Linked DNA regions of Chlorobaculum tepidum TLS. The protein of the gene in region 1 interacts with the protein of each later gene in a pairwise test. Links are inferred from orthologs where the notes say so. Each region holds a gene or a part of one and is shown in the gene's direction. Other genes may lie near its edges.

Region 1 (12,156 bases):
TTTCACCACTGCGGCGTCCGGTTCAGGAGCACCGGGCGCGAACACTCCGGGACGGCAGAACTCAGCGCAGGCTTCGCAACCATTGCAAATGTCCGCATCGATAGCCGGATACCACGCAATCTCCTCCCTCGGCGCAAGCAATCGTTTCCTCATACCCCTCCCGATTATCAATTATCAACTTTCAACTAATCCAGATACTCCACATACTTCTCAAAATCCTCTTTCTTTGGCAGGACAATCGCGCCGGAGGTGCAGATGGGAACGCAGCGGTCGCAGAGAACGAGGCAGTTCATGGGGTGGGCAACGATGAGTTTCGGGCGGTGAATGCCGGTCGGGTCGGGTTCTCCAAGCTCGAAGACACCGGGTTTGCAAAGCACCTTGCAGTCGCCGCAGCCGTTGCAAAGCTCCGGCTTGATGACCGGAAACCACGGAATCTCCTCGCGCGGCACGAGCAGGCGCTTTTTGCGCTTCGCCGATGCCTTGCTCGCCGTCGGTGACTTTCCGGCAAGCGTCGCGTCCACCGCTTTTTTCCAGGAGTTGTCCGGATCGACGCACGACTCCTCGGTTTTATTCATCGAGCGCGACTTGAGCGCACGCCGCAAATTGCGGACGGGCACCAGGCCGCAACCATCGCACGAGGGTTTTTCACATCGTCCGAAAAAACAGTCAAAAATCAGCATCACTCATTCATGTTCAAACCGTTCATCACTGTAACGCAGACTTCACCGACGCGACGAAAACCTCGATGGCTTTGTCGATTCCGGCAGGCTCCTTGCCGCCCGCCGTCGCCAGTTCAAGCTTTCCGCCGCCGCCGCCCTTGACCGAGGCCGCTGCCTCTTTGACCAGCTTGCCCGCGTCGAGTTTCAGCGACTTGACCGCCTCGTCCGAAGCAAAGGCGACCAGCGATACCTTGCCGTCGGCCACGCCGCACAGCAGTCCGACCGCGCACGGCACCCGCTCGCGAAGCGCCACTGCCGCCTGGCGGAGTTCATCACCACTGACGCCGTCGAGCCGTTCTGTCATAATGCGGCATCCGTTGACCTCTTCGCCACCGGCCAGCGATGCGGCCAAGCGATCGAGCAGTCCGGCGAGACGGCTCTCCTGAAGCTGCTTGTCGAGCGCTTTTTTCTCTTCGAGCAGCTCTTTGATTTTCGGCCCAGCCTCTTCGTCTGCCTTGAGCTTCAACAGATTTTTGATCTCCTGAAGATCGCGGTACTCCTGCCAGAGCAGCGCTTCGGCAGCCGCGCCCGTGACCGCCTCGATGCGGCGGATGCCGGCGGCGACCGATGATTCGCTGACGATCTTGACCATGCCGATCTGGCCGATGTTGCCGACGTGGGTGCCGCCGCACAGCTCGATTGAGATACCGGGCACCTCAACCACGCGCACGCGGTCGGCGTACTTGTCGCCGAAGAAGGCAAGCGCACCGAGAGCGAGCGCCTCTTCGTAGGGCACGTCGGCGTGCTTGGTGACGCTGGCCGCTTTGCGAATCTCGGCGTTAACCTCGTGCTCGACCTGCTCCAGCTCCTCGGCGCTCACCTTCGAGAAGTGGCTGAAGTCGAAGCGCAGCCGCTCCGGCGTAACCAGCGAGCCCTTCTGCTGCACGTGCTCACCAAGCACCTTGCGCAGCGCAGCGTGCAGCAGGTGCGTGGCCGTGTGGTTGCGCTCGGTGGCGACGCGGCGATCGCGGTCAACGGCGGCCTTGACGGAAACCACGCCGTCAAAGCTGACGTCGGCTGGCGTAACGGCGCAGTCGCGCACCTTGTCATGCGCCGAGGTGACGACGTGGACAATCTGCTCGCCATCCTTGCGCGTATCGGTCACGTCGAGGCGGTATCCGGCGGTTTCGAGCGTACCGTGGTCGCCAACCTGACCGCCGCTTTCGGCGTAGAAGGGCGTCTGATCGAGCACCATGAGAAGCTTGTCGCCGCTGACCCGGGCGGCGACAAGCGTCGCTTCCGTTTCGAGCATGTCGTAGCCGACAAAAGTGGTCGGCGCTTCCGGCGCGAACCACTGCCACTCGCCGCCGTCGTCCTGCATTTGCATCTTGCCCTTACGATCCATGCGAGCGCGGGTCTTTTGCTCCATCATGCAGTGCTCGAAGCCCGCTTCGTCAATGCCGAGGCCAACTTCGGCGGCCATCAGGCGCGTCAGGTCAAGCGGGAAGCCGAAGGTGTCGTACAGCTTGAAAGCGTCCGCGCCTGAGATGGTGGTGCTTCCGGCCGTTTTCATGTCTGCGACCACCTCGTTGAAAATTTCGGTGCCGCGTCCGAGGGTGACGAGGAAGCTCTCTTCTTCGGCGCGGATGATCTTTTCGACCGTCGCCTGCTGCTTCTCCAGCTCCGGAAAGACGTCGCCCATCGTGCGCACCAGCACCTCGACCATTTTATAGATGATCGGCTCGTGGCAGCCGAGCGTGCCCGCGTAGCGCACGGCGCGGCGCAGGATGCGGCGCAGCACGTAGCCGCGCCCCTCGTTGCCCGGCATCGCGCCGTCGGAGAGCGCGAAGGTGAGCGTGCGGCAGTGGTCGGCGATGACACGCATGGCGATATCCGACGGGCTGTCGAGCGAGGCGGTGTAAACCGTACCGGTCAGCTCGGTGATACGGTCGAAAAGCGGCGCGAAGACGTCGCTGTCGTAGTTCGAGGATTTGCCCTGAAGCACAGCGGCCACGCGCTCGAAGCCCATGCCGGTATCGACATGCTTCTGCGGTAGCGGCACAAGAGTGCCGTCGGCCTGACGGTCGTACTGGATGAAGACCAGGTTCCAGAGCTCGATCACCCGGTGGTCGCCAACGTTGACGAGCGGGCCGCCCGAACCGTCGGGAGTGAGATCGATGTGGATTTCCGAGCAGGGGCCGCACGGTCCGGTTTCGCCCATCTCCCAGAAGTTGTCTTTGTCGCCGAACTTCAGGATGTGCGAGTGCTCGATGTCCGTTTCGCTCTGCCAGAGCTTAAAACTCTCCTCGTCGTCGTGATAAACCGTGGCATAGAGGCGCTCTTTGGGAAGCTTCCAGACCTCGGTCATCAGCTCCCACGCCCAGCCGATCGCCTCCTTTTTGTAATAGTCACCGAACGACCAGTTACCGAGCATCTCGAAAAAAGTGTGATGATAGGTGTCGCGACCGACATCTTCGAGATCATTGTGCTTGCCCGAAGCGCGGATGCACTTCTGCGTGTCGGCAGCGCGAGTGTACTCCCGCGTGCCCTTGCCGAGAAACACGTCCTTGAACTGGTTCATACCGGCATTGGTGAACAGCAGCGTCGGGTCTTCCGCCGGAATGACCGGCGCAGAACGCACGATGCGGTGCTCCTTGCCTGCAAAAAAATCGAGGAACGACTGCCGTATCTCTCTTGAATTCATAAGTATCTGTAGCTTATCTGTAGCTTGCGGGCATCGGGAAACACATGAACGGCAATCCTGCGACACCCTTGTGGGTTGAGCTGCGATGCGCGGCAAAGAGCCAACCGCAGCAGTTTTCGGCTCGAAATTTACGGTTTTTCAGGCTCGATGCCAACGGATTTTGTGAGGAGCAATTTTAGCAGGGAACCCAGCCATTTCACGGCTTGATAATGATGTTAAAAAAAAAGACACTATATTATTTGGTTAGCTATTCGTAATCCTGCAAAAAATCCTGCGAAAAAAAAATCTTTTGCTGTCAACGGCAAACGGGAAGTCATGTTATGAGCTGGGGAATCGAAAATTCGAAAAAGAGGAAAGACATCCTCGACCTGATGGATATTGGCGTCAGAAAAACCATGGCCAATCCAAATTATGTCAACGAGGTACCCAAAAGCACCAACGGTTGCTGGATGGACCAGATTTACGGCCTGATGCGCTGCGACATCTGCGATCTGAGCAGCCAGTGTCCGGTCAGGGAGGAAGAGGAGTGGCAGGCATGGCTGAAAGAACACAACATAGTGATCGAGAAGAAAAAAGCAGAATAACCCACGCATACTCTTGCATCGACAGCCGTCGTGCCGTATATTTTTGTTAAGGCGAAAAATTGCCTAGGGTTAAGTATTGTCTGCCCGAACCCGCCGTTAAGAGAATTTCTCCATACAACCACGACATCATCTCTTTGCTGTGACCAGGTCATATGCGGGAGTTTTTTTGCCGTCCAAAACTTTTTTCTGAAAAAAGGAAGAGGGGATACCCATGAGTGACACCGTAATCTTAAACAACAATGACATGGTAATATCAAAAACCAACGTGTCAGTGCTTTTTGCCGGTGACTCCGGTGACGGCATGCAGCTTACCGGCACCCAGTTCGCCAACACGGTGGCCGTTTACGGCTCGGATTTGAACACCTTTCCGAACTTTCCTTCGGAAATCAGACCTCCTGCCGGTACTGTGGCAGGCGTATCGGGCTTTCAGTTGCAGTTTGGCACAACCGGCGTCTATACTCCGGGCGCGAAGTTCGATGTCATGATCGCCATGAACGCTGCCGCGCTGAAGGCAAACCTGAAGAACCTGCACCATGGTGGCATCATCATTGCTGATACCGACGGGTTCGACGCAAAGAACCTGAACCTTGCTGGTTACGGTGAAACCAACAATCCGCTCGAAGACGGCACGCTGACTGATTATACCGTATTCAAAATTCCGGTAATCAGCCTCACCCGCCAGGCGCTTGCCGATACAGGCCTGAGCACCAAGATCATCGACCGCTGCAAAAACATGTTCGTGCTCGGCGTGCTCTACTGGCTCTACAGCCTGCCACTCGAAACCACGATCGAGGCATTGCAGTCAAAATTCAAGAATAAACAGGACATTGCCGAGGCCAACATCAAAGCCGTCAAGGCAGGCTACAACTTCGGCGATGAAACCGAAATGTTCTCACAGCATGGTCGTTTTTGTGTCCCTCCGGCCCAGAAAAAAAAGGGTGTTTATCGCCGCGTGACTGGCAACGAAGCTTCGGCTATCGGTCTTGCCGCTGCCGCCCAAAAGGCTGGACTGGAACTCTTTCTCGGCTCCTATCCGATCACCCCGGCTTCCGAAATTCTCCAGACCCTTGCCGGCTTGAAAAAGTGGGGCGTCAAAACGTTCCAGGCTGAAGACGAAATAGCCGGTATCCTGACCAGCATCGGCGCGGCCTATGGAGGTGCGCTTGCCGCCACCAACACCTCCGGCCCCGGTCTGGCGCTCAAAACCGAAGGGATGGGTTTGGCGGTTATCCTCGAACTTCCGCTGGTGATCATCAATGTGATGCGCGGCGGCCCGTCCACCGGTCTGCCGACCAAGCCGGAGCAGTCCGATCTGCTCATGGCTATGTACGGACGTCACGGCGAAGCGCCGATGCCGGTCATCGCGGCCATGTCGCCGGTTGACTGCTTCTACGCCGCCTACGAAGCCGCGAAGATCGCCGTCGAGTACATGACTCCTGTCCTTTGCCTCACCGACGGCTACCTCGCACTCAGCTCTGAGCCGATGCTGGTGCCATCGCCGGACGAGCTGGCCTCGATCACTCCCATGTTCTCGCCAGAGCGCAAAGCCGACGATCCGCCGTATCTGCCGTACAAGCGCGACGAGCGCTGCGTCAGGCCGTGGGGCATCCCCGGCACACCTGGTCTCGAACACCGCATCGGCGGTCTCGAAAAGCAGAATGAAACCGGCCACGTTTCGCACGATCCGGAAAACCATGCACTCATGACCAGATTGCGTGCTGAAAAGGTTGCAAAGGTCGCCGATATTATTCCTGATCTCACCATCGACAACGGCCCGGAAAAAGGCGATCTGCTCGTCCTCGGCTGGGGTTCGACCTATGGCGCCATCAAGAAAGCCGTCGAGCAGGCTCGCGAAGGCGGACTTGACGTTGCCCACGCGCACCTCCGCTATATCAACCCGTTCCCGAAAAATCTCGGCGCGATGCTCGGAAACTTCAAAAAAGTGCTGATTCCCGAAAACAACTGCGGGCAGCTGCTCAGCCTCATCAGGGACAAGTTCCTCATCGAACCGGTCGGCTTCAGCAAGGTTCAGGGCCTGCCGTTCAACGAGATGGAAATCGAAGAAAAAATCACCGATATCTTAAAGGAGCTCTGAATCATGACCGATACACATACCTGCCTTACCGCCAAGGATTTCACGTCGAACCAGGAACCGAAATGGTGCCCCGGCTGTGGTGACTTCATGGTTCTCCAGCAACTCAAGAACGCGATGGCTGAACTGTGCCTGAAAACCGAAGAGGTTGTCGTGGTATCGGGCATTGGCTGCTCGTCAAGGCTGCCATACTATATCAACACCTACGGCGTGCACGGCATCCACGGGCGCGCCATGGCGATGGCTTCCGGTCTGAAGGTTGCCCGCCCTGACCTCAGCGTCTGGGTCGGCACCGGCGATGGCGACGCCCTCTCCATCGGCGGCAACCATTACATCCACACGGTCAGACGGAACCTCGACATCAACGTCGTGCTGTTCAACAACGAGATTTACGGCCTGACCAAGGGACAGTACTCGCCGACCTCGAAAGTGGGTTTGAGAACCGTCACCTCTCCGACCGGCGTGGTGGATTATCCGATCAACACCATCGCCCTCACCCTTGGCGCAGGAGGCACCTTCGTGGCCCGCGTCATGGATCGCGACGGCAAGCTGATGAAGGAGATTTTCAAGCGCGCCCACAACCACAAAGGCACCTCGATCGTCGAGATTTACCAGAACTGCCCGATTTTCAACGACGGCGCGTTTAGAGCCTTCAGCGACAAGGAGCGGAAGGACGACACGACGCTTTACCTCGAACAGGGCCAGCCGCTGGTGTTCGGTGCGAACGGCTCGAAGGGCATCTACCTCGACGGTTTCAAACCAACGGTGATTGACCTCGAAAAATCGGGCGTTTCAAAAGATGACCTCTGGATTCACGACGAAAACGACCTCATCAAGGCAAACATCCTGTCGCGCTTCTTCGACGATCCGAACAGCACCGAGGAGTTCCTCCCGAGGCCGTTCGGTATCTTCTATGTGGAGGATCGCTTCACCTACGAACAGGCTCTGAGCGCCCAGATCGACAAGGCGCAGGAAAAAGGCGAAGGCACCCTCGAAGAACTGCTTGCTGGCAACAGCACCTGGACGATCAACTGATCACGATCCGACATACGCACAAAAACCCCCGGTTCATCGCCGGGGGTTTTTATTGGCCCAAAACTTCGATGGACGATGTGGACTTGGTAAATGGCGTGAACAGAACAAGAAAACGATGACGTAAAAAAAACAGTCCCGACAAGTCGAGACTGCTTTTCGGGTTTCGCTTTGAAAAACGGTCAGCTCTCTTCCCACACGCCCATTCCTGAGAACTTCGCGATTCGTTCGTCCACCAGTGTACGAGCATCTTTTGTGAGCAAGCCCTGCAACTCCTCGATCAAAATCGACTTGAGCGTTGAGGCCATCTGTTCGGGGTTGTGATGCGCGCCACCGAGAGGTTCGGTCACGATCCGGTCGATGATGCCCTGAGCGAGCAGATCGTCCGCCGTGAGCTTGAGCGCTTCTGCGGCCTGCTCCTTGAAGTTCCAGCTCCGCCAGAGAATTGATGAACAGCTTTCCGGCGAGATGACCGAGTACCAGGCGTTTTCAGCCATGAGAATACGGTCGCCGACGCCGATGCCGATAGCTCCCCCGCTGGCCCCTTCGCCGATGATAACGCAGATGACCGGCACTTTCAGAGCAGCCATTTCATAAAGGTTGCGAGCAATGGCCTCGGCCTGTCCGCGCTCCTCGGCCTCGATGCCAGGAAACGCACCCGGAGTATCGATCAGCGTGATGACGGGTTTGCGGAACTTCTCCGCGAGCTTCATGAGACGCAGCGCCTTGCGGTAGCCCTCGGGCTGCGCCATGCCGAAGTTGCGGTAAAGGTTCGATTTGGTGTCACGCCCCTTCTGGTGGCCGATGACCATCACGCTTTGCGAGAAACCGGCTGATTCGTCCTCAAGCCGGGCAAAGCCGCCGATGATCGCTTTGTCATCGCCAAAGTTACGATCACCTGACAGCTCGACGAAATCCTTCATCATCATGTAGATGTAATCGAGCGTATAGGGGCGTTCCGGGTGCCGGGCCAGCTGCACCTTCTGCCAGCGGGTCAGATTCTTGTAGATCGTTTTGCGAAGCGATTCGACCTTTGCTTCAAGCGATTCGATCTCGCGCTTCAGGCCTGCGCGGCCTTCCGACATTGAATCGACCTCGCCGCTTTTCAAGTAAACCCTCATTTCATTGAGCTTCTCTTCAAGCTCATAAAGGGGTTTTTCAAAATCGAGAACTACTTTCGCCGCCATAGTATGCTTGCTCCTTAAAAAAAAGTCCATCACTGCTCATGCCAATGATGGACCTTGAAAACTCGTTCGATGAGCTTGTAAGCTCCGGTAATGGCTCAGCCACCGACCTCTTCTTTCAGCGCTTTGCCAGGCTTGAACTTGACAACCTTCTTGGCGGCAATGGTAATGGTCTTGCCTGTCTGGGGATTGCGGCCCTGGCGCTCTGCCCGGTCGCCGGTGGTAAAAGTACCAAAGCCCACCAGGGTCACATCATCACCGCTTTTCAGGGTCGAGGTCACCACATTGATGAATGCATTGACCGCTCTTTCAGCATCAGCCTTGGTCAAACCGGTCTGCTCTGCAATCTTTTCTGCTAACTCGGCTTTCGACATAATAAGTAGTTTACCGTTTAAATGTTTGAGGAAAATCAGGTTGCCTATTTCCAATTACTACAATAATTCAATTTAAAGACTGCCCAACAAACATCCAATTTGTTTTTCTCCCTTGTGCCAAGCGGGTTTTGGCTTGTCATTGTTATTCAGTTCTGGCTGTGTTATATTATGTGTCTTTAACTTTTCAACATCGATATTCAGACTCAGTACTGTATCACCTATCTGCAAGTCAAGTCATGGTTTCAATCAGCAATGTCTCAAGAGGTGCCATCATCCGCTGGAATGGGGCGCCACACAGCATCGAAAGCCTTGTCCACCGTACCCCCGGCAACCTTCGCGCCTTCTACCAGGCCAGCATGAAAAACCTCAAGACTGGCCGCAACGTCGAATACCGCTTCAGCGCCACCGAACAGGTCGATGTCATCGTCACCGAGAGAAAGAAATACCAGTACCTTTATCGTGATGGTGAAGACTATGTCATGATGGACACCGAGACCTTCGATCAGATCAATGTGCCAGAAGTGGCCATTGGGCCAGCCTCACGTTTCCTCAAGGATTCCGTGATGGTCGATATCGTTTTTGCCGATGACGGATCGATCCTCGAAGTTGAATTGCCAACCTTTGTCGAACTCGAAGTCACAGAAACCAGCCCGGCAAGCAAGGACGACCGCGCCACTAGCGGCACCAAACCGGCCATCGTCGAAACCGGCGCCGAGGTAAACGTGCCGATGTTCATCCAGACCGGCAGCATCATCCGCATCGACACCCGTAGCGGCGAGTACATGGAGCGGGTTAAAAAGTGACTGTTTTGACTGTTGTTATGTTATTACCGAATTGCGCGTAAAATCTTAAGACCACAATCATGAACCTCAAGGAAATTCAGCAGCTTATCGAGATCGTCAACGTATCTGCTCTTGATGAAGTGATCATCAAGGATGGCCAGTCCGAAATCACACTGAGACGAAACAACTCGAAGGCACAGGCTGTCTTACCAACCGCTCCCGTCGTCGCGCAACCCATCCCGGCCCCCCTGCCTGCAGTGCGTCAGGCCGTGCAGGAACAACCGGCCCCGGCTGCCGCAGAACCTGCCGTGAGTGATCTGATCGAAATCTATTCACCTATCGTGGGCACCTTCTACCGCTCACCATCTCCGGATTCTCTTCCGTTCGTCAACGAAGGCGACAAGGTCAAACCCGGTGATGTACTTTGCATTATCGAAGCCATGAAGCTGATGAACGAGATCGAGTCGGAGGTTTCAGGAACCATTGTCGAGATTCTCGTCGAAAACGGCCAGCCGGTCGAATACAATCAGGCTCTCTTCCGAGTCAAGCCATAACTTCAATACTCACTGCACCTTGTTTAAAAAAATACTCATAGCAAACCGTGGGGAGATCGCCTTGCGGGTCATGCATACCTGCCGCGAGATGGGCATTTGCACCGTGGCCGTCTATTCGACCGCCGATGCCGATTCCCTTCATGTCAGGTACGCAGACGAAGCGGTCTGCATCGGACCGCCGCTTTCGAGAGAAAGCTACCTGAATATTCCGCGCATCATCGCCGCTGCCGAGGTCACCAACGCTGACGCGATTCATCCTGGCTACGGCTTTCTGGCCGAAAACGCCGATTTTGCGGAAGTATGCAGCTCCTCGAACATCAAGTTCATTGGCCCTTCCGCGGAGATGATCAACAAGATGGGCGACAAAAACACCGCCAAATCGACCATGATTGCTGCAGGCGTGCCAGTCGTCCCGGGAAGTGAAGGTCTGGTCGAAGATGTGGCTCACGCCATTGAGACCGCCAAAAAGATCGGCTATCCCGTCATCATCAAACCGACAGCTGGGGGTGGCGGAAAAGGGATGCGGGTGGTACACGAAGAGAGCCAGCTCGAAAAAAACCTTAAGACCGCCCAGAGCGAGGCCGGCATGGCCTTCGGCAACAGCGGCGTCTATATCGAGAAGTTCCTTGAAAATCCCCGCCACATCGAAATTCAGATTCTGGCCGACCAGCACGGCAACGTGGTGCACCTCGGCGAACGCGACTGCACCGTGCAGCGCCGCCACCAGAAGCTGATCGAGGAGACTCCCTCACCGGTAGTCGATGAAGCCCTGCGCACGAAGATGGGCGAAGCGGCCGTGGCCGCCGCCAAGGCGATCAACTACGAAGGCGCCGGCACCATCGAGTTCCTGCTCGACAAGCACAAAAACTTCTACTTCATGGAGATGAACACCCGCATCCAAGTGGAGCATCCCATAACCGAGCAGCGCTACGACGTCGATATCGTCAGGGAACAGATCAGCATCGCCGCTGGAGGAAGCCTGGAAGGGAAAACCTTCATTCCGAGAGGCCACTCCATCGAGTGCCGCATCAATGCCGAAGACCCTGAGCACATGTTCAGGCCTTCGCCGGGAGAGATTCAGGTCTTTCATACGCCCGGAGGCCCCGGCGTCAGGATCGACTCGCACTGCTACGCAAGCTACGTCGTGCCATCGAACTACGACTCGATGATCGGCAAGCTCATCGTCACTGCCCACAACCGTGACGAAGCGATCGCCCGCATGTCGAGGGCTCTCGACGAGTTCATCATCATGGGCATCAAAACCACCATCCCTTTCCACAAGCAGGTGATGCACGATCCGGTGTTCAGAAGCGGAGAGTTCGACACGAGCTTCCTCGACAGCTTCAGGTTCGAGAAACCGTAACCCTGAACAAAGAGAACGCCGCTCCTCTCTTCATAGTGCACCCGACCATTTTCAAACCCTGTAATGTAATAACCATTTGTTTACTAAATGGCTGCAGGGTTTGATCATTATTTTTCCGGCAGAAAATTCCCGAAACAACCAGCCCTATACCTGCTGACTTTCCCAGAGGCTCAATTTGATCCACGCCCCACACCTCTGCGCCGTGGTGACGGATCATTTGAAGCCACGGTTTGATTGTATCGATCCTCCGCCCACCCCGACCGTCAACTCACGGCTGTTATTGACATTCGCCACTCTCTCTTGCTAGATAAGCTTGCCGGGATTTCCGGGACTTTTCACCTTTCGAGAAAACCGCGAAGCATTCTCAGGGCACTGGCCCGATGCGGCTTGAACCTGCGCTCAAGCGAATTCCGTTACAGGGAGCTTCGGGCGCGAATGGTTTCAAGAACGGGAGTTGTTGCATACAAGGCTCAACATTGCACAAAAAAAATACCGCCCTGTTTGAGTTACAGGGCGGCATTACTCTCAACAAGATGCCGTTATTTCTCTCGCCTTACGCTCAAATTTCCTCGTCCGATGCTGCCTCAACAGCTTCAGCCTCTTCAGCTTCGTTGTCGCGAAGCCGGATTGAGCGGTATTTGCGCAAACCCGTACCGGCCGGAATGAGCTTGCCGACAATGACATTCTCTTTCAGGCCGACGAGGTGATCAACCTTGCCAGCCACGGCTGCATCGGTCAGCACCTTGGTGGTCTCCTGGAAGGAGGCTGCAGAGATGACGCTTTCGGTCTGCAAGGCAGCGCTGGTAATACCCAGCAACACCGGATGCG
Region 2 (12,168 bases), 560 kb from region 1 along the record:
GACCGGTCGTTGCCAAAATTTTTTCTTTGTTTTTTAACTCTGATTCTTGCGACAAAGAGAATAAAAAAAATATATTACCGTATGATTAAAGTTAAGAAGCATGTGATTTAAGTATTAGGTTTCGGATTAATGCCCGACATTCCAGACCCTGTCAAATCTCCATCCGTCCTCTTTGTTTCTCTATCTTTCGCTGTTCCCGCATCTCTCATAGTTTGTCAGTTGCCCCTTGTTTTTCATCCATCATTAGGATCAATTTCATGAATAATCTCGAATTGTCACTGATTGTTGGCGTCGGGGCCCTGTTCGCAGGAATGCTCGGCTCGCTGACAGGACTCGGCGGCGGAGTAGTTATCGTGCCGTTGCTCACACTCGGACTCGGCATCGATCTGCGCTATGCTGTCGGAACTTCGCTGGTCGCTGTCATCGCGACGTCATCTGGCGCTGCTGCAGCCTATGTCAAGGAGGGTTTTTCGAATATTCGCATCGGCTTGTTCCTCGAAGTGGCCACCACCGTCGGCGCCCTTGTCGGCGCATTTCTTGCCGGTATGCTTGCGACCAATATCATCGCTATCATTTTCGGTCTCGTGCTGCTCTATTCGGCATACCTGTCAACCAAGGCTAAAGAGGATCACTCCGATGATGTCAACCCCGATCCGCTGGCGATAAAGTTCAAACTCAACAGCAGCTATCCCACCGAAGAAGGCGTCAAGCACTACAGCGTACACAACGTCGGTGCAGGCTTCGGCCTGATGTGGCTTGCGGGCATTCTCTCCGGTCTGCTTGGCATCGGCTCGGGCGCGGTCAAGGTGCTCGCGATGGATCACGCCATGCGTCTGCCGTTCAAGGTTTCGGCCACAACCAGCAACTTCATGATCGGCGTGACCGCTGCCGCCAGCGCCGGCGTCTATTTTCAGCGCGGCTATATCAATGCGGGGCTGACTTTTCCAGTCATGCTTGGTATTCTTGCCGGTTCGTTTATCGGTGCAAAGCTTTTGATGGTCGCCAAAACGAAGTGGCTGCGGCTGATTTTCGGTGTGGTGATTTTTGCGCTCGGTCTCGAGATGATTTTCAACGGCATAACCGGGAGGATCTGACGATGAACGCACACCACAAACCTGAAATGAACGACCTTCGCATGACGGGCATTATCGGCAATCTTCTGCGTTTCGGCGTGCTGCTTGCCGCGTCGATCGTCCTGGTCGGCGGCATTCTTTTCCTCGTCCACCACGGCGGCGAGCTGCCGGAATATCATATTTTTCGCGGCTCTTCGTCGCCATTGCGCACCGTGCCGGGAGTCATTCACGGCCTGATGGCTTTCCAGAAGCGAGCCATCATACAGCTCGGCTTGCTCCTGCTCATCCTGACGCCGGTTGTGAACGTGCTGTTTACCATTTTCGCTTTCTGGGTGGAAAAGGACAAGCTCTATGTGGGCGTTGCGTCGCTTGTGTTCATGTTCCTGCTTTTCAGCCTCGTCGGCGGCAAGTTCTGATTCCGCCGCACGCTTGTTTCAGGGCCGCCTCGACGCGGCCCGTTTCATTTCCGTCAAGCCGAAATCGCTTTTTTCCTGCCATTTTCATCGACGCTGACAAAGGTTATCCGGGTGGTGAACACCAGCTCTCTGCTACCGGTGCTGATCTCCTCTCTGGTCACATCCACGGTATATTCCACCGAGGTGGTGCCGATATGGTTCTTCTTCGACTCGAAGCAGAGAATGGTACCCTGCCGGATGCTTTTTTTGAACTTGATGTTGTCCATGCCGACCGTGACGAAGTTGCAGCCGGGATAGTCGAGCGTCACGGCGATGTAGCTGACCTCGTCAATCCATTTGAGCAGATTGCCGCCGAACAGGAAACCGTAATGGTTGAGGTGCTCCGGCATCACGAGCTTGTATGTTTCCATGATTGTTGATTTTGTAAGGTTTTTAGAAAATAAGGGTTATAAGTTCTGTAGGTTCAATGAACGATTTTCGCGACTGGTTCAACTACATAAAATTCATCATTCTCTTAACGGCTTGACCATGAGCACCTGCTCCCGCTCGATGATGACGTTGCCGGGGGTTTTATGGTCTTTTTTGAGGTATTTCTTCTGGGTGCAGATGACCGGTACCAGTTCGGAGTGCTTTGCCGATGAATGCCACGCGGCGATTTCGGCGGCGCGTTGAATTTCTGATGTGTGGCGCATGGTCGCGCCTTTGAGCACGCAGTGCGAGCCTGACGCGCCTCTGGCGTGAAGCCAGAGGTCGTCGGGTTTGGCGAAGCCGAAGGTGAGTTTCTCGTTGTTCGCGGAATTTCTGCCGATGTAGAGGGTGATTTTGTCGCTGATCGGTATCGTCTTGAACGGTGGCATTTTCTCCTTTTTGTTTTTGCTGTTGCCTGATGCTCGTCTGCCGGAGGACGAGCTGGTTTCGAGTGCCTGCTGCAAGCGATCAGTGGACTCGGCTTCGTCGAGTGTGGCGAGTTTCTGGCGGAGATGGTCGAGTTCTGCGCGGAGTTCGGCGCGGCGGAGCTTTAGCGCCGCGGCTTTTTTGCGGTTTTTCTTCGCCTGCGTAAAGTACCACGCGGCGTTTTCCTGGAGGTTGAGACCGCGTTTGAGGGGAATCGTCACGTCGGGAGAGCCGGGGGCGAAGAGGTTCGGCACCGTCACCGCGGCGTCCAATGGCTCGATTGCGCCGATGGCTCCAGTGAGCAGGTGGCCGTATCGTTCGTTGCGCTGCGAAATCTCCTCCGGATCGTGTCCGGCATTCGCTGCGAGTTCCTTTTCAAGCTTGCCGATTTTCGCCGTCAGCTCCCGGCGCATCGCCACGGCTCGTTCCCGCAAGTGAAGGTGGCGGTACATCTTACGGCTGTAGTGGTTCAGCGCGTCGATGACGCTCTCGAAGGTCGTCGCCTCGCCCTCCGGTGCTGGCGGGAAGAGCGAGAAGGCAGGTGGCTCGCCGGGATTTTCGATGACGCACGGGGTCGGGGAGGCGAGGTCGTAGAAGATGGCGACGAACGCCGAGTAGAGCTGTTCAGTCGCATCGCTTTCGGTTATCGCGAGGAGCCGCCGGACGAGCTTGTGGTCGAAGCCTGGTAGCATCGCGAGCAGTCGCCGGTCGAGTGGCACCGTGCTGTCGCCCTCTTCAAGCTTCCGTCGGAACAGTGCCGGGTCGGAGGCGAGCTGCTCCAGCGCCCGGAAATATGGCGTGCCGGCAGTCGTCTCCCCGAACGGCGTATTTTCGAGTTTGCGAGCATCCTTGAAGGCATCGACGATTACGCCGTCGCGCACGAGCAGCATGTTGGTTTCGGCGCTGAACATTCGTAGCACGAGCGCGTGGCCGTCGTCGAGAGCTAAGCTGATCTGCCGGTCGGCGGGCGAGATCGCCACGCCGGTGACCTGCCGTTCATAGACCTTGGTCATGATGCTCGCCGTGTTGCGATTCTTGCGGTTTAGTCCCTCGCGAGTGTAGAGCGAGAAGTGCGGCGAGCGCACGGTGACAATGAGTTGCAGATGCTCGCCCTCCTGCGTGACGAAGGCGAGCGTGAGTTCGTTTTTCTGCTGCGAATGGATTTCGAAGAGGTAGCCATCCGCAAGCCGGTCGTGCAGCTCTGCGGCTGCGTGGTAAAGCGTAAAGTAGTTGCGGAGCATGGACTTGAATGGTTGCGGAGGCGCTTTCTTTCCTCTATTTTCCTGAAATAATCTAAACACAAGATAGCAATGCAGGAAGAAAGCAAAAGTGGTTGCTGCTGCGCATCGTCCTCCGGTCAGCACGATAGCGATGGGGCAGAAAAGCGGCTCGGGTGGCACGAATATTTCATGTGTGTGGCGCACCTCATTTCGCGCCGTGCGACCTGCACTCGGGGCCACGTCGGCGCGGTGATCGTGCGCGACAACAACATCCTTTCGACCGGTTACAACGGCGCGCCCTCCGGCCTGCCTCACTGCAACGAGACCAACTGCAAAATCTACCGCAGCATCCACCCCGACGGCACGGTCGAGGAGAATTGCGTCAATACGATCCACGCCGAGATCAACGCCATCGCGCAGGCGGCCAAGCACGGCGTATCGATCAAGGACGCCGACATTTACATCACGGCGAGCCCCTGCATTCACTGCCTGAAGGTGCTCATCAATGTGGGCATCAAGACGATCTACTACGACAAGCCCTACAAGATCGAGCACATTGCCGAACTGCTGCGCTTGTCGGGCATCAGGCTGGTGCAGGTCAACGCCGTCAACTGCTGATCGGAAAGATGGGTATGGCAACGAATCCAGCGTTAGCGGCGCGTCCGGAGGATGAAACGTACATGTGGCGCTGCCTTGAACTGGCTGAACGCGGCGCAGGCAGCGTGAGCCCGAATCCGATGGTCGGTTCAGTGATCGTCTGCGCTGGGCGAGTCATCGGCGAAGGGTGGCACCGGCAGTACGGCGGTCCGCACGCCGAGGTCGACGCCATTGCCTCGGTCGAGGACGAATCGCTGCTTCGGCAATCGACGCTGTACGTCAATCTGGAGCCGTGTTCTCACTACGGCAAGACGCCGCCATGCGCTGATCTGATCGTCGAAAAGCGCATCCCGCGCGTGGTTGTCGGGTGCCTTGATCCGCACGAAAAGGTGGCGGGTAAGGGGATCGCCAGGCTTCGTGAAGCCGGAATCGAGGTGACGGTCGGCGTGCTCGAAGCGGAGTCCGAGCGGCTCAACGAGGCCTTCATGACCTCGCATCGCAAAGGGCGTCCCTTCGTGGCGCTCAAGACCGCGCAGACGCTCGACGGGCGTATTGCCACTTCGCTCGGCGCGTCGAAATGGATAACCGGCGAAGAGTCTCGGTGCCAAGTGCACCGCCTGCGATGCATCTATGATGCCGTTTTGTGCGGCGCTTCGACCGTGCTGGCGGATAACACCGAGCTTACCGTGCGTTTTTGCGCTGGCCGCCAGCCGTTGCGCGTGCTGCTTGATCCCCGGCTTCAAGTGCCGCACGAGTTCCGGATTTTCAACGACGCGGCCAAAACACTCGTCTTCGCACTTCGGGAAGAGGCCGATCCTGATCTTGTCAGGCAGCTCGAAGCGCGAGGCATCGAGGTGGCAACCGTCGGTGAGGCCGAAGGCAGTCTTGATTTCGCGGAGGTATTCGCGGAGTTGCACAAACGCCGTCTGCTCTCAGTGTTGGTTGAAGGTGGAAGCCGGTTGGCGTCGGCGATGGTCAGATCAGGTTTCGTCGATAAATACTACGTCTTCATCGCGCCAAAGCTGTTCGGTGGCGATGGCCTGGCAAGTTTCGGAGCGCTCGGCGTGACGCATCCCGATTATGCTGTCAAACTCAGCTTCAGCGGAATCCGGCGATTTGGCGAAGATCTTCTTCTCGAAGCATATCCTGTACATTGATGGCTGGATTTTTTAAAAGCACAAGCAATAGCAGGAGGTCCCGCCGAAGCCACAACAATAAAGGAAGAGTCAACACTTCATCCGGAGGGTTTATGAATAACAACGATCTTGGCAAGCTCCTGATCCGCTTGTGCGTCGGGGGGCTCATGCTGTTTCACGGCGTGTACAAGCTGATTCACGGCTACGGCTTCATTGCGGGTAAACTCAAGGCCGCGCATCTGCCCGTCTGGCTGGTTGCCGGCGTGCCGGTTGGCGAAGTGTTTGCTCCGCTGCTCATCGTGTTGGGCATTTACACCCGTCCCGCGGCGCTTGTCGAGGCATTTCTGATGGGGGTGGCCGTCTGGCTTGTTCACATGGGTCAGCTTACCGCGCTTGATCAGCATGGTGGTTACGCCCTCGAACTGCAAGCATTCTACTTTTTTGGCTCCATCGCTATTTTCTTTCTTGGCGCTGGCCGCTACAGTATCTCGCGTGGCACGGGAAAGTGGAATTGATGCCTCGCCAAATATAAACCGATGACTGAATTCTGTAATTCCGTTGTCATTCCTCGCCCGGATTACAGAATTCAGTACCAGCAAGAAGCTCCCCGGGAATGCTCTTCGATATAGTATGAAACAAGGTGTGTTGCCGGGACTCGCGGTATTGGCTTGTCCGGCTTCGCAAATCGTCAGGCGGCGCTGACTTTCTGCAGTTTGACGATTGCCGCTTTTTTGGCGCGGCGGCCCTCATCCCACTCGCTGCCGAACATGGCAGCTTCACTGAGCTTGTCCATGATTGCTGTCAGGTTTTTGATCTGCCGTCTGTCAGCACCTGCAAGTTCAGGTTTCACTTCGATTTTCAGAATCTCATTTTGCACACACTGGATTGCATCAAGAAATTTATCCTCTTCGATATACTTGAGGATGAGTTGTGCTACACTTACTGTCATAGACGAACCACGATTACATGTTGTGTCGCGGTACGAATTTCAGCTCATACCATGACACGATGATTGGTAAAAAGAGAAAAGGTAAACTTTTTGAGTGCTTACGGCACGTACACTACTCGCTCGATATACGAATCTGTACGGTGCAAATATATCAGGTACAAACAAAAATTGCTAATCGTTTTTTATAACCTCGAAATAACCGCCGCAGGCAACAATTTTTTTTTATCGAGAAGTCGGGATTCTGCCAATAACTTTCTTTTTTTAATCAGTTAGATCCATCCGAGTCCCGGTGCCTTTGTTTTGATCTCAGAGCTTGTGACGCCATTTTTGTGCTTTTCCTTGTCATGCATGCACGAATTCCTGATTGTTAGAGCACATAAGGCAAAAGTCCCTGAGAGTCAGTTTTTTTCGATCTGCTGTGCCTTTCCGTGCTGCCAGATTTATTGTAACGCCGCCTTGCGGTTGCCGGTTTTTGATGTATTGAAGACCTTTGACGGGTTTGAATAAGCAGGTGCCGATGCAGCTGTAGATGTTTTTCGAAATCGTTCTTGCTGCTGGGAGCAAGTTGCTCTGCCCTTTTACGTAGTCCGTGTTTTGCGGGAACGGGCAGTTCGGGATGTCTGAAGCTCTGCTTTTTTGTGTCTTTGTTATTCCAGAAATCCCGATTGATCTGGTGTGGATAATAAAGGTACCATTGAAAACGATAGACCACTTGTTGGGAGTATACGAAAAGGCATTCTCGAAGGGCATGGTATTTTTTGCTTTCAATATCTCGAAAATCGCATGTAAACAAGTTAGTGACTATGAATGTGCCATCTGACGTTTTGGCGAAAATTCTTCTTGATTGAAAATCTGCTGCCGGTGCGGTACCTTGTTTCGCAAGCCGATAGCCGAGCGGAGGTGAAATGCTATCGACAGTGCGGTCATTGAAACAGAATACAGTAAGTACCATCGTGAATCACGTTTTTGAATTCAGCAATGTCAGCGCTTACCGTGGCGGAACAAAGGTGTTTGAAGGGCTTGACCTGAGTATTCGCATGGGGGAGAGCACGGCAATTCTCGGGCCGAACGGGTCAGGGAAGACGACGCTGCTGAAGTTGATCTCTCGCGAAATCTATCCGGTTCATGCCGATGACTGCCGGATGACGGTTTATGGTCGCGACCGGTGGAACGTGGAGGAGCTGCGTTCCCGGCTCGGCATTGTTTCCCATGATCTGCAACAGAATTACGGGGTTTACGCCAAAGGCCGGGAGGTGATGCTTTCGGGATACTATTCAAGCATCGACACCTGGCCGCACCAGCTGTTCAGCGCTACTGACATTGAACGTGCCGAGGAGTTGATGCGGCAGCTCGGTGTCGAGGAGCTTGCTGACCGGCCGTTCGGCAAAATGTCCACCGGACAGCAGCGCCGTTTCCTGCTCGGACGCGCGCTGGTGCATGGGCCTGAGGCGCTGCTGCTCGACGAACCGACCAGTGGTCTCGATATTTCGGCCTCGTTCCAGTATCTCGATACGGTACGAAAGCTTATGCAGCAAGGCACGCAGCTGATTCTCGTCACCCATCACATCCATGAAATTCCGCCGGAGGTCACGCGAGTCATCTTCATGCGCAAGGGGCGCGTCGTGGCTGATGGCGACAAAGAGGCCATGCTGACCTCGTCGAACGTTTCCAGCCTGTTCGGCTGTGGCGTTGAGCTGATCGAACGGAACGGCTATTACCAGGCGGTACCGGCGGGTTGACATGATGAATTGAAAGGGGGACGAAGAATCTAATCTTCTTCTTCCATCCTGTTTGTTTTTTCCCAAGGAACGGAACGCCATCGCTTCCGGTTTATGGTGCAACTGCTTCTGAAATCTTCATCTCACCTCAACCATTGACATGATTATGGCAACCATTACGCTCAAGGGAAATTCCATTCACACCGCAGGTGAGCTTCCGGCTGTCGGCAGTCAGCTCCCAGCGTTTACCCTTGTGAAAAGTGATCTTTCGGAGGTTTCGCCTGCTGATTTCGCTGGCAAGAAACTCGTGCTGAACATTTTTCCGAGTCTCGATACGGCTGTTTGCGCGGCTTCGGTGAGGCGCTTCAACAAGGAGGCGGGCGAGCGTGGTGATGCTGTCGTGCTCTGCATTTCCGCCGATCTTCCGTTCGCGCAGGGGCGCTTCTGCACCACCGAGGGTCTCGACAATGTGGTTCCCCTGTCGGTGTACCGTTCACCGGAGTTTGGCTTGGATTATGGCCTGACCATTACCGATGGCCCGCTGAAAGGATTGCTCTCTCGCGCGGTGATCGTTACCGATGCTTCCGGCAAGGTGCTCTATGCCGAGCAGGTACCCGAGATCGTACAGGAGCCGGATTACGACAAGGCTCTGGCTGCGCTCGCCTGATTGTCTGCTGACATTTTTCTCTCTGAAGCCATGCCGTCGCGCGACCGCATGGCTTCTGTTTTCCTGCCCGATTTTTCATTTCAGCCACGGTATAACGCCTGTGATTTGAGTGGTATTACGTCTGTACTTCGTATCTTTTTCTCACATTGTTTCCCCTTGGTTTTTCGCGTTCCTCACTCATAACGCAAACCGCAAATCCATGACAAACCCCGATTCCCCAGCATTATCGCCGGTCGAACGCAGCCTCGCAGAAATTCGGCTTGCTGAACTGACCGCAGCCAAAACCTGCTATTCCTCCCCGGCCACCTGGGAGGATGAGGTGCTCTATTTCCTTATGCTCGACCGGTTTTCGGACTGCAGGGAGCATGGCGGCTTCAATGATGTCAGCGGAGCCCCGGTTGTTGCGGACGGGACGCGCACCACGCTGCTGTTCCGCATCGAAGCCGATGCGAACAACGCGGACTGGCAGCAGTGGTTCGAGGCGGGCCGGGGGTGGTGCGGCGGCACGATTGCCGGTATGCGCGACAAGCTTGGTTACCTGAAGCGGCTCGGCGTGACGGCGATCTGGGTCAGCCCGGTGTTCCGGCAGGTGACCGGCAGCGACTCCTACCACGGCTACGGCATTCAGAACTTTCTCGATGTCGATCCCCATTTCGGCACACGCGAAGAGCTGCGTGATTTCGTTGCTGACGCGCACCAGCTCGGAATCCGGGTGATCCTTGACATCATCCTCAACCATGCGGGCGACGTCTTCAGCTATCATGACAATCAGCCCTACTTCTATTACCAGGGCTGGCAGTGGCCGGTCAAGGGGTACAGGCTGAATCAGGGCGATGCGGGCAGCATTCCGTTCAGCGACGGAGAGGCTCATCTGGAAATCTCGATGGAGGCTGCGATCTGGCCGGTGGAGTTCCAGAGCGAGACGACCTGGACGATGAAGGGCGAAATCCGCAACTGGGACGTGTTTCCGGAGTACCTCCAAGGTGATTTTTGCTCGCTCAAGGATATCGATCACGGTTGGGCGCCGGACGACCCGGCAGAGAGCTGGGACCTCGAAAAGCGCATCAGCCTGTTCCGCCCCTCGGCGGCGCTTGATCACCTTATCAAGGTTTATCGATTCTGGATGGCGTATGCCGACATCGACGGCTTCCGGCTCGACACGGTCAAGCACATGGAGCCGGGCGCGGTGCGCTACTTCGCCTCGGCGATCCACGAATTCGCGCAGACGCTCGGCAAGGAGAACTTTCCGATCATTGGTGAAATTACCGGTGGGCGCTCTTACGCGATGCAGATTCTTGATGTGACGGGTCTCGATGCAGCGCTTGGCATCGGCGACCTGCCGGACAAGCTCGAATTTCTTGTCAAGGGCTGGCGCAGTCCCGGCAATCCGGATACCTCCGAGCAGGAGGGGTATTTCGATCTCTTCTGTAACAGTCTGCTCGATGGCAAGAACAGCCATCAGTGGTACTCGAAGCACATCGTTACCATGATCGACGATCACGATCAGGTGGGCGAGCAGCGCAAATACCACTTCTGCGGCGATTCGCCCGAGGGCCGGAAACTGCTGAAAGCGGCGCTGGGGCTGAACCTCGCCACCGAAGGGATCAGTTGCATCTACTATGGCACCGAGCAGGCGTTCAACGGAGCCGATCCGCGCAGCGACGACCACTCATGGGGTGACGTGTTCCTGCGCGAGTGCATGTTCGGCGGGCCGTTCGGATCGCTGCAAAGCACGGGCCGGCATTTTTTCAACGAGGAGCATGAGGTCTATCGCTTCGCTGGCAGGCTGGCGGAGTTCCGCAAAAGCGAAATTGCCCTGCGCCGTGGACGCCAGTATTTGCGGAAGGTTTCCGCGACGGGCAGCGAGGACGATTTCGTCTATCCCCAGCCGGTTAATGGCGAGATGCACTGGGTGGTCGCCTGGTCGCGCATTTTCGCCGAGACGGAGTGCCTGTGTGCCATCAACACAAGCCTCGAACGCGAGCTGACAGTATGGGCTGTGGTTGATCACCAGCTCAACCCGCCCGGCAAAACGATGCGCTGCGTCTTTTCGTCATCACCGGAGCAGGAAGGCGAAGAGATAAAGGCAGGGCCTGTCTGCGGCTCGGCGGTGAAAATCACGGTGCCACCAGGCGGCTTCGTCATCTATCGCTGAGATGCGGTGTTTGTCAGGCTAATCATGCCACCTGGCGGAGTCGGGAGTTTTTCCGGCCCCGCCTTTTTTGTTACTATTGTTGTCAGATAAATGGTATTGCGGCTGTCTTAAAACCTGGGAGCTCGGCGTTCCCAAGGGCATCACGAAAGAAACGAATCAAACAAATATATGTTCACTGGCATAGTTAAGGATGTTGGAGCCATCGCTGCTTCGGCGCGGCAGGGGAGCGGGATGCGGCTGAAGGTTCGCTACACTTCTGAGGCGGAGTTCGGCGATCTCGCTATCGATGAGAGCGTGAGTATCAATGGAGCTTGCCAGACGGCGGTGGCGGTCGGGCCGGGGTGGTTCGAGGTTGATACGGTGGCCGAGACGCTCAAGAAGACGACGCTTGGCTCGTTCCGTCCGGGTACGAAGGTCAATCTCGAACGGGCCGTGCGGCCGATGGATCGGCTTGGCGGGCACTTCGTGCTGGGCCACGTCGATGGCGTCGGGCGGGTGTTGCGCATCGAGGAGGTTGGCGGCAGCCGGATGATTTCGGTGGCGTTTGACTCGCGCTTCGATGCGTGGATCGTCTCTGCCGGCTCCATCGCCATCGACGGCGTCAGCCTCACCGTGGCGTCGGTCGAGCCGGGCCAGTTTACGGTGGCGATCATTCCCTACACCTTTGGCCATACCACCATCACCGGTCTCGCCGCCGGCAGCGAGGTGAACCTTGAATTCGACATTCTCGGCAAGTACGTCGCCCGGCAGCATACGGCGGCCGCCGCGCCGTCGCAGGAGCCGAGCCGCATTACCGAATCGTGGTTGAGCGGCCAGGGGTTTGCATGATGCCGGACGAACACTCGCAATCCGATCTTTTCGGTTTCTCCGATCCGGGCCGCTCGTCCGCGAAAAGCAACCGCTTTCAGCCGCTTGCCGAACGGGTGCGCCCGCGCTCGATCGACGAGCTGTTTGGTCAGGAGCACCTCGTCGGCCCCGGCGGGCCGGTCAGGAGTTACCTCGAACAGGGTCGCATTCCCTCGATGATCTTCTGGGGGCCGCCCGGCTCTGGCAAGACCACACTCGCCGAAATCTGCGCCAGATCGCTGAACTACCGCTTCGAGCAGCTCTCGGCAACCGACGCAGGCGTCAAGGATGTGCGCCGCGTGCTCGAACTGGCGCAGAAAAGCCGCTCCATCGACGGGCGGCAGATGCTGCTTTTCATCGACGAAATCCACCGCTTCAACAAGGCGCAGCAGGACACGCTGCTGCACGCCATCGAGCAGGGGCTCATCGTGCTGATCGGCGCGACCACCGAGAACCCGTCCTTCGAGGTGAATCGCGCGCTGCTCAGCCGGATGCAG

The links.
Region 2: the proteins of accC (region 1) and ribD interact in binary tests that used the Escherichia coli proteins (3 or more experiments, as listed by UniProt). The link is inferred for Chlorobaculum tepidum TLS from one-to-one orthologs.

What each region holds. Positions count from the first base shown.
Region 1 is NC_002932.3:164,050-176,205, reverse strand. What follows is about bases 9,360-12,156. They hold accC (acetyl-CoA carboxylase biotin carboxylase subunit), read left to right. Parts: upstream 9,360-9,984; coding sequence 9,985-11,328; downstream 11,329-12,156. Other genes in these bases: rpoC (DNA-directed RNA polymerase subunit beta'), read right to left, coding at 11,888-12,156; accB (acetyl-CoA carboxylase biotin carboxyl carrier protein), read left to right, coding at 9,492-9,965; efp (elongation factor P), read left to right, coding at 9,360-9,432. In the rest of the region: AYT24_RS00845 (4Fe-4S dicluster domain-containing protein), read right to left, coding at 1-153; AYT24_RS00840 (4Fe-4S dicluster domain-containing protein), read right to left, coding at 186-680; alaS (alanine--tRNA ligase), read right to left, coding at 706-3,363; AYT24_RS00830 (hypothetical protein), read left to right, coding at 3,684-3,947; AYT24_RS00825 (2-oxoacid:acceptor oxidoreductase subunit alpha), read left to right, coding at 4,159-6,042; AYT24_RS00820 (2-oxoacid:ferredoxin oxidoreductase subunit beta), read left to right, coding at 6,046-7,074; AYT24_RS00815 (acetyl-CoA carboxylase carboxyltransferase subunit alpha), read right to left, coding at 7,254-8,258; AYT24_RS00810 (HU family DNA-binding protein), read right to left, coding at 8,354-8,629; more of efp, read left to right, coding at 8,866-9,359. UniProt on the Escherichia coli protein: This protein is a component of the acetyl coenzyme A carboxylase complex; first, biotin carboxylase catalyzes the carboxylation of the carrier protein and then the transcarboxylase transfers the carboxyl group to form malonyl-CoA.
Region 2 is NC_002932.3:719,924-732,091, forward strand. The notes cover bases 3,488-6,296. They hold ribD (bifunctional diaminohydroxyphosphoribosylaminopyrimidine deaminase/5-amino-6-(5-phosphoribosylamino)uracil reductase RibD), read left to right. Parts: upstream 3,488-4,235; coding sequence 4,236-5,357; downstream 5,358-6,296. Other genes in these bases: AYT24_RS03485 (NFACT RNA binding domain-containing protein), read right to left, coding at 3,488-3,624; AYT24_RS03490 (deoxycytidylate deaminase), read left to right, coding at 3,694-4,221; AYT24_RS03500 (DoxX family protein), read left to right, coding at 5,450-5,851; AYT24_RS03505 (hypothetical protein), read right to left, coding at 6,025-6,285. Also shown: AYT24_RS03470 (sulfite exporter TauE/SafE family protein), read left to right, coding at 258-1,094; AYT24_RS03475 (DUF1634 domain-containing protein), read left to right, coding at 1,097-1,489; AYT24_RS03480 (acyl-CoA thioesterase), read right to left, coding at 1,543-1,899; more of AYT24_RS03485, read right to left, coding at 1,996-3,487; AYT24_RS03510 (hypothetical protein), read right to left, coding at 6,653-7,237; AYT24_RS03515 (ABC transporter ATP-binding protein), read left to right, coding at 7,191-8,024; tpx (thiol peroxidase), read left to right, coding at 8,170-8,670; AYT24_RS03525 (alpha-amylase family glycosyl hydrolase), read left to right, coding at 8,870-10,825; AYT24_RS03530 (riboflavin synthase), read left to right, coding at 10,994-11,653; AYT24_RS03535 (replication-associated recombination protein A), read left to right, coding at 11,650-12,168. UniProt on the Escherichia coli protein: Converts 2,5-diamino-6-(ribosylamino)-4(3h)-pyrimidinone 5'-phosphate into 5-amino-6-(ribosylamino)-2,4(1h,3h)-pyrimidinedione 5'-phosphate.